Regions from separate parts of the Caballeronia sp. LP006 genome, predicted to be linked through region 1. Evidence: riboswitches for the same ligand, from Rfam matches in the RefSeq annotation. Region 1 holds a riboswitch; the other holds the start of a gene.
The links. A riboswitch is a leader RNA that binds a small molecule or an ion and turns the genes downstream of it on or off. The one in region 1 is predicted to bind glycine.
Positions count from the first base shown of each region.

Region 1 (8,474 bases):
CGTTTCTATGGACGACGCCGGGCTTCTGCGTCACGCCGCATATCTCATGCGATTCGCCTGCCGGTTATGTAGAAGCCGGTCTGGCGATCTTCGCCAATAACGTTCAGCGGTTCCTGCAAGGACGGGAGTTGCTCAACGTAGTGGATGCGCGCCATCAGTACTAGCAGAAAGGGTGCGCTCGATGTGGCCGGCGTCATGCCGGCTTTTTTGTGTCTTTTCCTTTACCGCAACGAGACGACAAGATGAAAAAAAGCAGCATCGCAGGGACGATTGCATTGGCATTGAGCGCGCCCGCGGCTTACGCGCAGAGTTCGGTCACCTTGTACGGCATCATCGATACGGGCATCGACTACATCCACAACAGCGGCGGTCAGGCATCGCAATGGCGCATGCAGACCAGCAACCTGAACGGCGCGCAGTGGGGCCTGAAAGGCACAGAAGATCTCGGCGGCGGACTGAGCGCGATCTTCCAGATCGAGAACGGCTTCGACAGCAGCAACGGACAACTCGGCTTCGGCGGCCGCGAGTTTGGTCGGCAGGCGTTCGTCGGCGTCGCGAGCACGACGCTCGGCACGCTCTCGCTTGGACGCCAGTACGATCCGGTGACCGATCTGGTTCAGCCGCTCACGGCGGACTCGTTCAGCGGCTGGTTTGCGACACCCGGCGATATCGACAATTACGACGACAGCGCGCGCTTCTCCAATGCGGTGAAGTGGGTCAGCCCGACGTGGGGCGGCGTGACGGTTGAGGGCCTTTATGCGCTCGGCGGCGTGGCCGGCTCGACCGGATCGGGTCAGAGCTGGAGTGCGGCCGCGACGTATGCCGCATCCAGCTTCAACGTGGCGGGCGGTTATCTGCATATCGACAACGGCAACGCGGCGGTCGTCGCGCGCGGCACATCGACGGCCGATACCTTGTTCAACTCGCCGGTGAACGCGGCTTATGCATCGGCGCGCAGCATCAATATCGCGCGCGTGGGCGGCAATGCGCTTTTCGGTGCACTGACGGTCGGCGCGGCGTATAGCTATTCGCGCTACGAAGCGGACGCACAATCGAGCTTCGGCGATGCCGAGAAGTATCACAATGTCTCGGTGTACGGGAGCTATATGTTCGCGCCGGATTTTCAGGTGATCGGCGCGTACAACTACACGCGCGCCCTCGGCGATTCGTCGGCGAAATATCACCAGTTCAATGTCGGCGTGGACTATCTTCTGAGCAAGCGCACGGACCTGTATGCACTGGCGGGCTATCAGCACGCGCTGGGGCAGAACGGACAGGGCTCAGCGGAAGCGTCGATCGGCTCGTTCGGTTTTGCGGCCGGCAAGAGCACGCAGGAAATGGCGGCGGTCGGCATTCGCCACAAATTTTGAACGCGGACGGTCGCGTCTCATCGGCGGGCGCGATCGTCGCATAGCTGAGACAAACCGAGAATGTCGTCGCTGCGCTCGTAAAAAGACGATACGAAACAAAGGCTTGGCGAGGCCGCTGAGATTGGCCCGCACATTGCTTTATCTACGCAGAACGTTGATGCAGCACCCGACAGTGCAGAATTCAGGAGGAAGTGACGTGGTTGACTACATTGTTGTCGGCGGTGGTCCCGCCGGATGCGCGACGGCCGGCCGGCTGAGCGAAGACGCTTCGACATCCGTACTGCTGTTCGAACAGGGGCCGCGTGATACCAATCCGTACATCCATATGCCGGCCACGTACTTCAAGACGGCAAAGGGCAATCTGCTCACGCGCTATCGCCTGCAGCCGCAGCGTCATCAGAACATGGTCACGCCGGAGATCGTGCAGGGCCGCGTGCTCGGCGGCGGCAGTTCAGTGAACGCGATGGTCTACATGCGCGGCTGTCCCGAAGACTACGACGGCTGGGCCGCCATGGGTTGCGATGGCTGGTCGTATCGCGACGTGCTACCGTGGTTCAAGAAGGCCGAGGACAACGAGCGCTTCGCGGGCGAGGCGCACGGCGTGGGCGGGCCGCTGGGCGTCTCCGATCAACGCTATACGCATTATCTGACCAAGGCGTGGCTGCGCGCGTGTCAGGAAATGGGCATCAACTACAACCCGGATTTCAACTCGGGCAAGCAGGCCGGCTGCGGTCTCTATCAGACGACCACGCGCGACGGTAAGCGATGCAGCGCCGCCACCGCTTATCTTAAGCCCGCGCGCGATCGCAAGAATCTGACTGTTAAAACGGATTCGCGCGTGCTGCGCGTGGTAGTCGAGAAGGGCCGGGCGATCGGCGTCGAATATCTTGAAGGCACGGAGCGCAAATTCGTGCGTGCCGAACGCGAAGTGATCGTGTCGGCGGGCGCCATCGGGTCGCCGCATTTGCTGATGCTCTCTGGCATTGGGCCGGCGGAGCATCTGCGCAGCGTGGGCGTGCCTGTCGTACACGATCTGCCGGGTGTTGGCGAGAACCTTCAGGATCATATGGACATGTTCCTGATTTACGATCTGACCGGGCCGCATAGCTACGACAAGTACAAGAAGCTGCACAATCAGGCGCTCGCCGGACTGGAATACGCGCTGTTCAAGACTGGGCCGGTGGCATCGAACATTTGCGAAGGCGCGCTGCTCTGGTACGGCGACCAGAACGATCCGCTGCCCAATCTTCAGTATCACTTCCTGCCGGGTGCGGGTGTCGAGGAGGGCGCGGATCAGTCGCCGAGCGGCAACGGTCTCACGCTCAACGTGTATCAGACGCGGCCGCGTTCGCGCGGCACGGTGCGCTTAAAGAGCGGTGATCCTTCCGTGCCGCCGCTGGTCGACCCGAACTACCTGTCCGATCCCTACGATGCCGAAGTGCTCGCGGAAGGCGTGCGGATCGGTCAGGAAACGCTCGCACAAAGCGCGCTGAGCAAGTTTGTGCGCGCGCCGTACCGGCCGGGACGCATTCTGACGAGCAAGGAAGAGCGCATTCGCTTCGTGAGGGAAACGGGGCAGGGCGCGCTGCATCCGTCGGGCGCATGCCGCATGGGCGTGGACGAACTGGCCGTGGTCGATCCGACCTTCCGCCTGCACGGCATCGAGGGCCTGCGCGTTGCCGATACGTCGATCATGCCGAAGCTGGTGTCGGGCAATACGAACGCTCCTTCGATGATGCTCGGCGAGCGGCTCGCGCACTTCATCAAGACGAATGCGCGTTCGGCTGCGACCCCTTCTGTGGAAGTGGATCTGAGCGTGTATCGCAGTGAAAAGGTCGTGTCGTGAATATTGACTGCGTAGAATAAATACCTCATCGCGCAGCATGGGAGAGACCATCGTCGGGCATTTGGCCCAGATGGCGCCGACGGAGCAACCGCCCCGGAAACTCTCAGGCAAAAGGACCGTGCAGCGCGGATATCACATCTGGAGAGCGGCGCAGCAGTGCGCCCGCCGAAGGAGATTTGCGGCATTGCCCGCAATTTAAACTCTCAGGCAAATGGGACAGATGGGGCTTCCTCGCCGCCGTTTTGGCGCGTGGCAAGGAATCTCACATTGGACCTTTACAAATGGAACGAATCGCCATCATCGGCGCCGGCATCACGGGCGTCTCGACTGCCTACGCCCTCGCACAACGCGGCCACGACGTGACCGTGTTCGAGCGCCATCGCTATGCGGCAATGGAAACATCGTTTGCCAACGGTGGACAGCTTTCAGCCAGCAACGCGGAAGTGTGGAACAGCACGGCCACCGTGCTCAAGGGCATCAAATGGATGCTGCGCTCGGATGCACCGCTGCTGCTCAATCCCAGGCCTTCCTGGCACAAGTACTCGTGGATCGGCGAGTTTCTCGGCCAGATTTCGAACTATCGCCACAACACCATTGAAACCGTGCGGCTCGCCATCGAAGCGCGCGAGCATCTGTTCTCGGTGGCGCAGCGCGAGGGCATCGAGTTCGATTTGGAGCGGCGCGGCATCCTGCACGTGTACGAGGATCGTAAGGGCTTCGAGGCGGCATCGAAGGTCAATCTCTTGTATCGCGAAGGCGGGCTGGACCGACGCGCGGTGACGGCGGGCGAGATCGAGTCGATCGAACCGGCGATTCGCGGCAGCTTCTACGGCGGCTTCTTCACGCCGTCGGATTCCACCGGTGATATCCACAAATTCACGCGCGGTCTGGCGCAGGCGTGCGTGCGCAAGGGCGTGGAATTCCGCTTCGATTCGGAAATTACGCAGATCACGCAATCCGTTGACGGCATCCGCCTCGACGTAAGCCGCGCCGTGGCATCCGAAGAACACCGCTTCGACAAGCTCGTTATTTGCGCGGGCGTGGGCAGCCGCCAGTTCGCGTCGATGCTGGGCGATCACGTTAACGTGTATCCGGTGAAAGGCTATTCGATCACCGTCTTTCTCGACGATTCGGACAGCCAGAACGGCGCGCCTTGGGTCAGTCTGCTCGATGATGCGGCGAAAATCGTCACCAGCCGTCTGGGAAGCGACCGCTTCCGCGTAGCTGGCACGGCGGAAATTAACGGCGTCAACCGCGATATCCGCGCGGACCGCATCGTGCCGCTGGTCGATTGGGTGCGCCGCTATTTCCCCGAAATCTCGACATCGCGCGTGATTCCGTGGACCGGCTTGCGTCCGATGCTGCCTAGCATGTTGCCGCGCGTGGGCGCGGGCAAGCGGCCGGGCGTGTTCTACAACACCGGACACGGCCATCTGGGCTGGACGCTTTCCATGGCGACCGCAGAGATCCTGGCGTCCGTGCTCGAAGCATCGCAGGACCAGCGCAGCGCCGTCGCGACCATTTAGTCGTTCTTTCATCATACGACCGGGAGCCGGAAACGGTTTCGGGTCGGGTCGGGTCGGGCGCAGCGAATGATACTTTGGGTAACGAAATAAATAGCCAATGTCGCACCGATGCGATTCGGGCATCGCACTCATGAGACAACACCCAGAATGCATCGAACGATTTAATCAAAAAAGCACCTCTCCAACAAAGACATAAATCGAAAAAAAACCATTGGCGCGGGTTTTGCAGCAAGGGACGTACGGGGTTAGCAAGGTTTTAGCGTCCGGTTTCAAAGGAGGCGCCGACGTTGAATATGACGGCGGCGATAAGAGAAATATCGGCACGTTCGTCCGGCAACATTATTTCCGGACGGACTCGGGAGCGTTTGGAGGAGCACTGTGGCAAATCATCATCACCGCTCGGATTCCGAGCATCTTGCATCATTAGGATACGAGCAGAAGTTCGAGCGGAGCATGTCGCTCTGGTCGAATCTCGCGCTGGGATTTCTTTATCTGTCGCCGTTGGTCAGTGTCGTTTCGATGTTCGCGCAAGGCCTGTCCACGGCAGGCCCGCCGTCCATGTTCTGGATCATCATCGTCGGATGCGGGCAATTGCTGGTGGCGCTGGTGTTCAGTGAAGTGGTCGCACAGTATCCGATTGCGGGTGGCCTCTATCAGTGGGCCAGACGGCTGTGGAACGGGCAGTATGCGTGGCTGCTGTCGTGGATCTATCTGTCCTGCGTGATTGTGGCGATTGCGACTACGGCAATCTTTGGTTCGGGCTTTGTCGCGAATCTGTTCGTGGGGACGAAAGAGCATCCGGTTGTCGCCATCACGCCGGGCATGACCGCGTGTGTGGCGGCCGGCATGTTGCTACTCGGGATGATCCTTAATTTCACGGGGACAAAAACACTGGCACGTATCGCGGGGGCGGGACTCGCCGCCGAATTGCTCGGCGTGATCGCAGTGGGACTGTATCTGCTGATCTTCGAACGCAAGCATTCGTTTTCGGTGTTCTTCGACACGATGGGCACGTCGATTAACGGTAACTATATGCCGGCCTTCATCGGCGCGGCGCTCGTCGGTCTGTTCATGGTGTACGGCTTCGAAGCATGCGGCGAAGTGGCCGAAGAAGTTCCAAATCCCGGCCGCCAGATCCCTAAGGCGATGATGCTGACGGTGGTGGTGGGATGCGGATCGGCCATTTTCTCCTTCGCGGGCTATGTGCTCGCCGCGCCCGATCTCACGCTGATCGTGGCGGGCAAGGTGCTCGATCCGATCCCCGAGATTCTTTATCACACCATCGGCTTCTGGGGACTCAAGGCGTTTCAGGCCGTGGCGCTGCTGTCGTTCCTTGCGTGCGTGATGGGGCAGCAAGCCTCCGCAAGCCGCCTCGTCTATTCGTTCGCACGGGACAACATGTTCCCCGGCTCGGCGGTGTTTGCGAAGATGATGAATCACACGCCGGTATGGGCCAACGTCGCGGTCAATTCGCTGTCCGCGCTGCTGATCGTGCTGGTGTATTGCGTGCCGAGTTCGCTATTCCGTATCGCTGGCATGCAGATGTTGGCGGGGTACATCGCGTTTCAGATGGTCGTCATTGCGGCGCTTCGTGCCCGTGCGAAGGGACGGAAGCCGGCCGGTTCGTTCAGCCTTGGCAAGTGGGGCCTCGCGGTGAATGTCGGCGCGTTGATCTACGGCATCTTCGCGTGCGTCGTTATGGCGATGCCGTCGAACGATATGTCGCTCTCGACACTGGACCGATGGATCGCGCTGGTCGGTATCGCGGTGGTAGTCGTGACGGGCGGGCTATATCTGCTGATCGCGAGGCCGCATCTGCGGTCGTCGGCCCCCGAAGGCGATGCGGTCGAATTCGCCGACATGATCCGCGCGAAGGCGCATGAGACACATATCGCGAAAGCGCAACTGGCCAAGCGAGAACGCGCGGAAGCGACGGTTTAATCAGACCGTTCAATTAGTAGCCCCGCAAGCTGCCGCGTGTCATGGGCACCGGCAGCTTTTTTTCGTCCCGTGTCTTGCGCGCGGCATATCTCTGAGGATAGCTAGGCGCGCTGATGTGCAAGAGGTGATTGCGAAAAGGGGTCATCCTCGGTCTTGACTGAAACACCGAGCTTACTTGCAAGCATTATCCGAAGGAACGCTGACCGCCCTGCACGCCAGAAAGACGCTTAATGCCTTGTCGACCCGGCCTGCCTTTGAGTCATTGCTGACCGCTTTGCCGTTGAATCCAGAAAGTTCGACATTGTCTCAAGGTGGATCGAAAACTGCCGTCACACAGAAATATCTTCAGCAGTACTCCGAGGGCCGAAACGCAGACATAAGCGTGCGCCACGTCCAGCAAAGAGCCGAATAGGCCAGTCTGGAGCTAACCCGCATTCCGCGGGTTTTTTTGTTCGTTGCTCTGTCGCAAAAAACCGCAATCTCTTAATTGCAAGACCGCAGTACTACGTGGAAGCGCTATTTCCGTTAATCAACCTACTTTGGCCAACTAACCTTCTCCGGTCCCGCTTGGACACTGCTCTTTACGCGATCGCCCTTGCTTCGCGAGAAGGTGTTCGACTTTCTCTGATGCCGCAATTATCGCGTGCAGTCGGGTCTCGCGCATTTGGCGATCATACTCGTTAATAACCAGCGTGAATTGATTAGTTAGAGCGTCCGTGAAAGTCCACACACCACTGCTTGCGCCATTATCTAACGCATCAAGGGCACCTTTTCGGGCCTGTTGGATTAATGGCAGCGGCAATAGACCATGGCCGGCTGCTGTGATCATCTCGCACATGAGTGAGATTGAAGCCATGTTCATGGCGGTGGCTCTATCCCCTCGATTTTCCCGCATCGCTTGAAACGAAGGCGCGCTTGTAAGCACAACTGGTCAGACTCTGGCTGTTTTAGAGGCAGATACAACTGCTTTTTGCGGCGGGATTGTACGGTTCTCGATTCGGACGACCTTTGACGCTTTTTCGATACTGGCATGGTTAGACGGCGTACGGGCAAAAAGCTTCATATTAGGTCGAGATAAAACGCCGGTGTGGTGGCATGCATTCATTTTTTAACGGCGAGTGCGCGACATCTGTAGGCAATGATCTGCGATTTTGCAGACGTAGGCGACGTTCGTCTGAGCGATAAGATGTGACGCGGCTTGTTCGTCGCAAGACTTTTGATTGCCCGAGCCTATCAACTGATCAAGCCTGATAATCGTATATTATCGGGATAGCATTTCAGGGTAAAAATTGGCTTTATTCAAAACGCGTGAGAGGGCCAAGCTCCGTGGCACAAGACTTCTTGGGCGATTCCGGTGATCAGGGCGATTTCAGCTGGGCCGGCTGGCGGCGACGGTCGCGTGGTCGGCGCGATCCCCGCGAACCTCATGACCCGATCGATCCCAGTGACTCGAACGACCGCTGGCCAGCTGAGATGCCCAGCGTTGAAGTCGCGCGCGTCGTGTTGAAAGTCGATGCGTCGATCACGCTCAAACGCACGGCGGCCGCGGCGTGGCTCACGGCGCAGGGTGACGCCGTGCCCTTGTTGCCGGTGAAACCGACGCGAATGGAACTGGCCGTGGTGATCGCGCTCGCCGAAACCTACGGGACCCCGCTATATAAAGACGCGCGCTTCGTGCCTGTGATCGACTTCATCGCCGACTACGGCGCGGTCGTGTTCGTGCAGCGCGTGATGTATGGCGCGCGACCTGCATCGGATAACAGCGCCGATTTCGACGTCACCGCCTACGCC
Region 1 covers NZ_JARTVW010000006.1:420,587-429,060, reverse strand. Annotated here, with positions in the region: gene P9250_RS32515 (NAD(P)-dependent oxidoreductase) at 1-164, shown strand, start outside; gene P9250_RS32510 (porin) at 243-1,370, shown strand; gene P9250_RS32505 (GMC family oxidoreductase N-terminal domain-containing protein) at 1,567-3,216, shown strand; glycine riboswitch at 3,245-3,345, shown strand; glycine riboswitch at 3,346-3,446, shown strand; gene P9250_RS32500 (D-amino acid dehydrogenase) at 3,498-4,742, shown strand; gene P9250_RS32495 (APC family permease) at 5,196-6,683, shown strand; gene P9250_RS32490 (hypothetical protein) at 8,025-8,474, shown strand, end outside.

Region 2 (8,474 bases), on a different contig from region 1:
GCGCGTCACGAGCGACTTCAGCGGATACGCCGCCGCTTCACGCGTGTACTTGTGGTCCCACGCATCCGACGTAACGACCGCCGCCGTGTGCGGCGCGTTCTTCAGCACGTTGTCTTCGCGATCCGCGCTGCCTTCTTCCACCGCGCGAATCTCGTTGCGAATGGCGATCATCGCGTCGATGAAGCGATCCAGCTCTTCCTTCGACTCCGATTCGGTCGGTTCCACCATCAGCGTGCCGGGCACCGGAAAGCTCATCGTCGGCGCGTGGAAGCCGTAGTCGATCAGACGCTTGGCCACGTCTTCCACCGAGATGCCGCTCGATTCCTTGATCGGCCGGACATCGAGAATGCATTCGTGCGCGACGAGCCCGCCCGGCCCGCTATACAGCACCGGATAATGCGGCGCGAGGCGCTTCGCGACGTAGTTAGCCGCGAGAATCGCGCTTGCCGTCGCGGCGGTGAGACCTTCCGCGCCCATCATCGCGATATACATCCACGAGATCGGCAAGATCGCGGCCGAGCCGTAAGGCGCCGACGATACCGCGCCGATGCCCGCGTCATCGCGCTTGTAACCGGTCGAAGCCTGATTCGGCAGAAACTTGGCCAGATGCGCGCCAACCGCTACCGGACCCACGCCCGGTCCGCCGCCGCCGTGCGGAATGCAGAACGTCTTGTGCAAGTTCAGATGCGAGACATCGCCGCCGAACTGGCCGGGCGCGGTGAGGCCGACCATCGCATTCATGTTCGCGCCATCGACATACACCTGGCCGCCGTGCGCGTGCACGATCTCGCAGATTTCGCGGACGTTGCGCTCGAACACGCCATGCGTCGACGGATACGTGATCATGATCGCCGCGAGATTCGCCGAATGCTTTTCGGCCTTCGCCTTCAGGTCTTCGATATCGACGTTGCCGTTCGTATCGCATGCAACGACGACGACCTGCATGCCCGCCATCTGCGCCGAAGCCGGATTCGTGCCGTGCGCGGACGCCGGAATCAGACACACGTTGCGATGCCCTTCGCCGCGCGACTCGTGATACGCGTGAATGATGAGCAAGCCGGCGTATTCGCCCTGCGAACCGGCGTTCGGCTGCAACGACACCGCCGCATAGCCGGTGCACGCGACGAGCATCTGTTCGAGCTGATCGATCATCGTGCGATAGCCGACCGTCTGTTCCGCCGGCGCGAATGGATGAATCTGCGCGAACTCGGGCCACGTCACCGGCAGCATTTCGGAGGTCGCGTTGAGCTTCATCGTGCAGGAGCCGAGCGGGATCATCGTGCGGTCGAGCGCGAGGTCCTTGTCCGCGAGACTGCGCAGATAGCGCAGCATTTCGTGCTCGGAATGATGGCGATTGAAAACCGGATGCGTGAGGTATTCGCTCGTGCGCTTGAGATCTGCGGGCAATGAATCGGCAAGCGATGCATCGAGCGCGTCGATATCGAACGTTTCGTTCTTGCCCGCGACTTCGGCGAACAGCGCGAAGAGCTTCGTGAGATCGTCGCGCGTCGTGGTTTCATCGAGCGACACACCGACGCGATTCGCGCTCACATGACGCAGATTCACATGCGCGGCGTAAGCGGCCTGATGCAGCGCGTTGGTGCTCGCGCCGCTTTCGATGGTCACGGTATCGAAGAACGTGTCGTTGGTCAGCGCGTAGCCGAGCTTTCGCACGCCCGCCGCGAACACCGACGCGACGCGATTCACGCGCAGCGCAATGGTCTTGAGACCCTGCGGGCCGTGATAGACCGCGTACATGCTCGCCATGATCGCGAGCAGCGCCTGCGCCGTGCAGACATTCGACGTCGCCTTTTCGCGGCGGATATGCTGTTCGCGCGTTTGCAGCGCGAGACGCAGCGCGGAATTGCCTTGCGCGTCGATAGTCACGCCGACGAGACGGCCCGGCATCTGACGCTTGAATTCGTCGCGCACGGCCATGTACGCCGCGTGCGGACCGCCGAAGCCGACCGGCACGCCGAAACGCTGCGTATTGCCGATAGCCACGTCCGCGCCCCATTCGCCCGGCGGCGTGATGAGCGTGAGCGCCAGCAAGTCGGCTGCGGCGATCACGTAACCGCCCGCCGCATGCACCGCTTCGGCGAGCGCGCGGTAGTCGCGAACGTCGCCATACGCGCCGGGATATTGCAGCAGCACGCCGAATGCGTTCGCGCTCGCGGCATCCGCGGCCGGTCCCACGTGCACGTCGATGCCCGCCGGCTTAGCGCGTGTCTTCACCACTTCGATGGTCTGCGGCAGCACGTCGTCGGCCACATAGAACAGGTTCGATTTCGGCTTGCCGACGCGTTGCAGAAGCGTCATGGCTTCGGCGGCGGCGGTGGCTTCGTCGAGCAGCGACGCGTTCGAGATGGCAAGGCCCGTGAGATCCATCACCATCTGCTGAAAGTTCAGAAGCGCTTCCAGACGCCCTTGCGAAATCTCGGGCTGATACGGCGTATAAGCCGTGTACCACGCCGGATTTTCCAGCACGTTGCGCAGGATCACGCCCGGCGTGTGCGTGCCGTAATAACCCTGGCCGATATACGTGCGAAACACGAGATTCTCGTTCGCCAGCTTGCGCAGCGACGCGAGCGCTTCCGCTTCGCTTTTCGGCTGCGTGAACGCGCCGAGCGGCAGCGTTTCCTGACGGCGGATCGATTCCGGAATCACCGCGTCGATGAACGCCGCGCGCGATGCGAACCCGAGCGCGTCGAGCATGGCGCGCTGGTCGGCATCGTCGGGACCGATGTGCCGTGCCGCGAATGCGTCATGGCATTCGAGCGCGGCGAGGGACAGGGAGGTGCGGTTCATCAGGTGATCCGGATGTTCGAGCTTCATGTGAATTCCTGCAAAGCGGCCGGTTGGAAACGCAACCGCTTTCGTCATTGAGATGAGTTATTCGCCGATCGACTTGCCGTAGCCTTCGGCGTCGAGCAGCTTGTCGAGACTGGCGTCGGCGGCCGGCTTGATCTTGAAGAGCCAGCTTTCGTACGGTGCGCCATTCACCGAATCCGGCGACGAAGTCAACGCGTCGTTCGCCGCGACGACTTCGCCCGACACCGGCGCGTAAATATCGGATGCCGCTTTCACGGATTCGATCACCGCGATGGCGTCGCCCGCCGCGACTGCCTTGCCCGCCGCGGGCAGTTCGACGAACACGATGTCGCCCAGCGCTTCCTGCGCGTGATCGGTAATGCCGATGGTCAGTGTGCCGTCGGATTCGGCGCGGACCCATTCATGCGATTCGGTATATTTCAGATCGGCCGGGATGCTCATTGGATGCTCCTTGCGTAATTCGTTCGTGGGGTTCGTGATCGGATGGCGCGCGCCACGTTCGTCCGCTGTCGGGCCTCAAAGGCTCACGAGCGTCTTGCCGTTGCGCACGAACGGAAGTTTTACCACGCGCGCGGCAACTTGCTTGTCGCGGATGAGCACTTGCACCGTATCGCCGATCGCCACTTGCGTCGGGACGCGAGCGAACGCAATCGACTCCTGCATCGACGGCGAAAACGTGCCGCTCGTGATCTCGCCTTCGCCGTGCGCCGTGACGACCTTCTGATGCGCGCGCAGCACGCCAGCCGCACGCCCGTTCTCCTTGATGAGCACGAGCCCGACGAAGTTCGACTGCGAGCCGTTCGCTTCGAGCGCGGCGCGGCCGACGAAATCGCGCGGGGTTTTCAGGTCGACAGTCCAGGCGAGGCCGGCATCGAGCGGCGACACGGTTTCATCCATGTCCTGGCCGTAGAGATTCATGCCGGCTTCGAGACGCAAGGTGTCGCGTGCGCCGAGGCCTGCGGGCTTCACGCCGGCTTCACGGAGCGCGTTCCACAGCGCTTCCACGTGTGTGGCGGAAACCACGATCTCGAAGCCGTCCTCGCCCGTGTAGCCAGTGCGCGCAAGCATCAGTTCGCCGAAGGGCGTGGTTGCGAACTTCGCCGCATTGAAGGGTTTGAGCGATTCGGTTTCGGCGCGCGTCTGCGGCAGCACTTGCCAGACCTTTTCGCGTGCATTCGGACCTTGCACCGCGATGATGCCGAAATCGCCGCGCGGGCGGATCGACAGATCGAAACCACCTTCCGCGTTCAGTTGCTGGAACCACGCGATGTCTTTATCCGCCGTGCTCGCGTTCACGACCACGCGGAAACTCGTTTCGGAGAAGTAGTAGACGATCAGATCGTCGATGACGCCGCCGTCGGTCTTGAGCAGGCACGAATACAGTGCGCGACCGGGCGTCGTCAGCTTGTCGACGTTATTGGCGATGGCGTGCAGAAAGAAGGGCCGAACGGCGTCGCCTTCGAAATCGACGACGCGCATGTGCGATACGTCGAACATGCCCGCGTCGGTTCGGACGGCGTGATGTTCGTCGATTTGCGAACCGTAGTTGACGGGCATGTCCCAGCCGCCGAAATCGACCATGCGCGCGTTGAGCGCGAGGTGGGCGGCATGCAAGGGCGTGTGTTGAAGAGCGGTCATCGGGGCCTCGGTTCGCGAAACAAAAAAGGCCACGCAGCGCGCAGATATCTGCCTTCGCCGCGGACTATGCCTTTGCTCGCTGACTTTCAGCAGCGCAAAGCGCATACCGGCTGGCGGTTGCGATGCGTGACCCCTCTGTCCTCGGTACCTGAGAGATTGCGCGGATCAAAAAAATCCGTCGCGCGCCCCTTCGGTGGGCTGCTGACATCGTTCGATGCCGCTGCCGCTCTCCAGAGTGCGAAAAAATTGCCCGAAAGGGCGATTTCTTCGACGCGGCCGGTCCTTTTGCCTGAGAGTTTGTGGGTGTGCCCCTTCGGCGGCGCGGCTCGCTTGTCGATTTTGGAATCGACAGAAGCCACGCGCTCTCCCGACGCGTGCGGCCGAATTTACGCGACCGAATTAGGCTTGTCAAACGGATTCGGACGGGGCTGAGTGTGCGGTGGAGCGGGTTGTGGCTGGCGACGATGCCTCGCCATGCGTCGGCCTCAGAACGTCGTTGACAGGGTCGAGTTGATTTGCCCCTGAAATGTATCGGTTTTCGGCAAGAACGCCAGACAGTTCGCGACGAGGTCGGTGGCGTCGTGCTGACTAAACGGCTTCGTGAGATGGTAATCCGCGTGCGTACGCACTTTTTTTAGGTCGATGAGCACGTAGGCCAGCGCGCGGCCTTTGTTCCCTACGGTCATGAGCCGATTTGTCAGCCGTTCATGTTGACCGGCAACCTCGCGCGTTGACGGCAAGCAGGCGTCCGCCACGGCAAGCGTTTTGTGATAAGCGGCGTAATAAGCTCGCGACGCGCCGGATCGCCATTCGCATTCGCTATTGCCTGCCGACAACTGCTGCGCCAGATGCAGAAGATCGGAAACCTCGATGCTCATTGCACCACCTCCATTAGCGCACTGCGGGAGGCAAGCGCACTAAGCGAACCAACAGGGCGACAGACGAAGGTAATCACCTCTGGGTACGCGTTATCGAAGGTCGTGGTCAATGCCCCGGCAATCGCAAAGTTGACGTTTCCACACTGGCTTGCAGTTTCGTCGACATAAAGCTCGTATCTCGTTGTGTCGTCGTAAATCATCAACCTGCTGCCGCGAATCATGCAGCCTTGCGAGCGGATTGCTTCGACCGCCGTTTCCAACAAAGCAAGCCGTTGCTCGGCATCGACGCCGCAACGAAGAAAGATCTGTGCCGTCGCTTCGATGTCGCGCGGTAGCTCCGCATCGCCTTCGGCAACGGTTGCATTGAGATCATGAGCAAGCATGATTGCCGCCGCCTCTTCGGCATGCAGCGCCGTGACGAATACACGAGCTGCCTTGATCCGGCTTGTCGGGTCGCTACGCTGCGTATCGGCGAGCAAGCGCGCGTAGTTCACCGCCATGCGCGGCTCTCCGAGACGCACATTAGCGACGCCACATTGGTCAGAATGGTGACGTCATGCCTCGCCAATGCCTGCGCGGCTTCGGAGCAACGAACGCATTCGTCGCGATCACCACGGAGGAACGCGGTGAATGCGAGTACGAGCCAACATATCTCAGGACGTTCGCGGCCCTTGCTCAAGAACGCAAGCGCTTCTCGCTCGATGCGCCTTACCTGGAATTCGTTGCTCTGCGCCGTGATCACCATATCGATCAGATCGCATAGCCACTCTGTTGCAACAGCTTTCGGGACATTCAAGGGAACGCACTCCGGATATTCGTTTGCGGTCGATTCGAAATACTACCGCCTCGATCGCGCCAGGCGTTTGTCTCTTTAATGTGAATTAAATGCCCCTGCTGGAAGGCACGGAATTATTGCCGCAATCGTTCGAGTGAGCGCAAAGGCCGCTTCGTCAATGTCGAACAAACTCCACCCGCCGCCCTTCCTTTTCACTCTGAATGGCCAGCTCGATGATCGCCATCACATCCACCGCATCCTGCGGCTTAACGGGGAACGGTTTGCCGTCCAACACGGCCCCCGCCAACGCCCGATAAAGCTCCACATACGCTCCGTCGCGGGTGGCGAAAGCCTGACGCAGATCGTGATCGCCATCGACTTCGCGCAGCAAGCCCGGCGGGTTCTTGCCGAATTCCGAATGCCCCGGCCGCATGCCGGAGCGCAGTTGATCTTCCTGCACATCGAGCCCGCTCTTCACATAGCTGCCGCGCGTGCCGTGAATCGTGAAACGCGGCGGATCGAGCGCCGCGAGCGCGCTTGCATGCAGAACGACTTCCTTATCCGCATAGCCGAGCACGAGATGCACGTAATCCGGCGCATGCGCGTGGTCGCGATGCGCCTTCACGAACGCCGTCACCGTCGCGGGCGCGCCGAACAACGTGAGCGCCTGATCGATCAGATGCGGCCCGAGATCGAACAGCAAGCCGCCGCCGCGCGATGCTTCCTCACGCCAGCGCTGCGGCACTTTCGGACGAAAGCGGTCGAAATGCGATTCGTAATGCGTGATGCGTCCAAGCCGCCCGCTTTCGATCAACGCGCGCACGGTCATGAAATCGCCATCCCAACGGCGATTGTGGAACGGCGCGAACAGAAGCCCGCGCGATGCGGCGAGATCGGCGAGCGTGCGGGCATCGCGCGAGGAAAGCGTCACGGGTTTGTCGACGACCACATGCTTGCCCGCCGACAACGCGCGATGCGCGAGGTCGAAGTGCGTGTCGTTGGGTGTGGCGATGACGATGCAATCGAGCGCGTCGATGGCGAGGAGCGCATCGAAATCGGCGACGATCCGTGCATCGGGATAATCGGCCTCGGCGCGCTCGGCCTGGCTCGTCGCGATGGCCGTCACCTCCGCGCGGCCGCAGTGTTCGATGACCGGCGCGTGAAACGTCGCGCCCGCCAGACCATAGCCCATCACGCCGACTTTCAGTTTTGAACTCATGCTTGGCGTCCTTTGAATCGGTAATCCGGCTGGATATTGTGGCATGTCAGTCGGACGCGGCGCGCTCGGTGCGTCGTTCACGGCGGCGTCACGATCATCCGCCAATTGACGGACTATGGTCCCGTTTAGCGACAAGACGCAATCGCGAGCGCCACCCATCGTCCGAACGAACGAGGGCCAAAACCCGTCGCGTTCTATCGTGTTAACATCGCGCTCTCGCGGATTTTTTGCGGTCGCACGCGCGTCGCTGCGATGCGCGCAGTCCATCAGGCACCGGCGCCGCCGCGAGCCTCAACTCAAAGTCCAAAACGATGTCCGCAGGTCTGAACGCCGCGCAAAGCGAAGCCGTGCGCTATCTCGACGGTCCCTGTCTCGTGCTCGCCGGTGCGGGCAGCGGCAAGACGCGCGTGATCACGCAGAAGATCGCGCATCTGATCGAAGGACGCGGCTTCGAGCCTAGGCACATTGCCGCCCTCACCTTCACCAACAAGGCCGCGCTCGAAATGCGCGAGCGCACCGCGAAGCTGCTCGAAGGCAAAACGCTCACGACGCCCGGCAAGGAAGGCCGCAAGGTGCCCGTGAATCAGTTGACCATCTGCACGTTTCACTCGCTCGGCGTGCAGATCATGCGTCAGGAAGCGGAACATGTCGGCCTTAAACCGCAGTTCTCCATCATGGATTCGGACGATTGCTTCGGCATGGTTCAGGAGCAGCTCGGCACGACCGACAAGGGCTTGATCCGCAAGGTGCAGTCGATCATCTCGCTGTGGAAGAACGCGATGGTCTCGCCCGATCAGGCGTCCGTGCTCGCGAATAACGAAGACGAGCATCAGGCGGCGATTGTTTATCGGAGCTACGCGGCGACCTTGCATGCGTATCAGGCGCTGGATTTCGACGATCTCATCCTGCGTCCCGCGCAACTGTTCGCCGAAAACGAGCAGGTTCGCGACAAGTGGCAGAACCGTCTGCGATATCTCTTGATCGACGAGTATCAGGACACCAACGCCTGTCAGTACGAGTTGTTGAAGCTGCTGGCTGGTCCGCGCGCCGCCTTCACCGCCGTGGGCGACGACGATCAGGCCATTTACGGCTGGCGTGGCGCCACGCTGGAAAACCTCGGACAGTTGAGCAA
Region 2 covers NZ_JARTVW010000005.1:287,546-296,019, forward strand. Annotated here, with positions in the region: gene gcvP (aminomethyl-transferring glycine dehydrogenase) at 1-2,835, opposite strand, end outside; gene gcvH (glycine cleavage system protein GcvH) at 2,893-3,273, opposite strand; gene gcvT (glycine cleavage system aminomethyltransferase GcvT) at 3,349-4,470, opposite strand; glycine riboswitch at 4,596-4,714, opposite strand; glycine riboswitch at 4,737-4,850, opposite strand; gene P9250_RS18050 (hypothetical protein) at 4,956-5,348, opposite strand; gene P9250_RS18055 (hypothetical protein) at 5,345-5,848, opposite strand; gene P9250_RS18060 (hypothetical protein) at 5,905-6,111, shown strand; gene P9250_RS18065 (oxidoreductase) at 6,299-7,342, opposite strand; gene P9250_RS18070 (UvrD-helicase domain-containing protein) at 7,654-8,474, shown strand, end outside.
Region 2: linked by a shared signal. The riboswitch ahead of gcvT (glycine cleavage system aminomethyltransferase GcvT) and the one ahead of P9250_RS32500 (D-amino acid dehydrogenase) in region 1 are both predicted to bind glycine.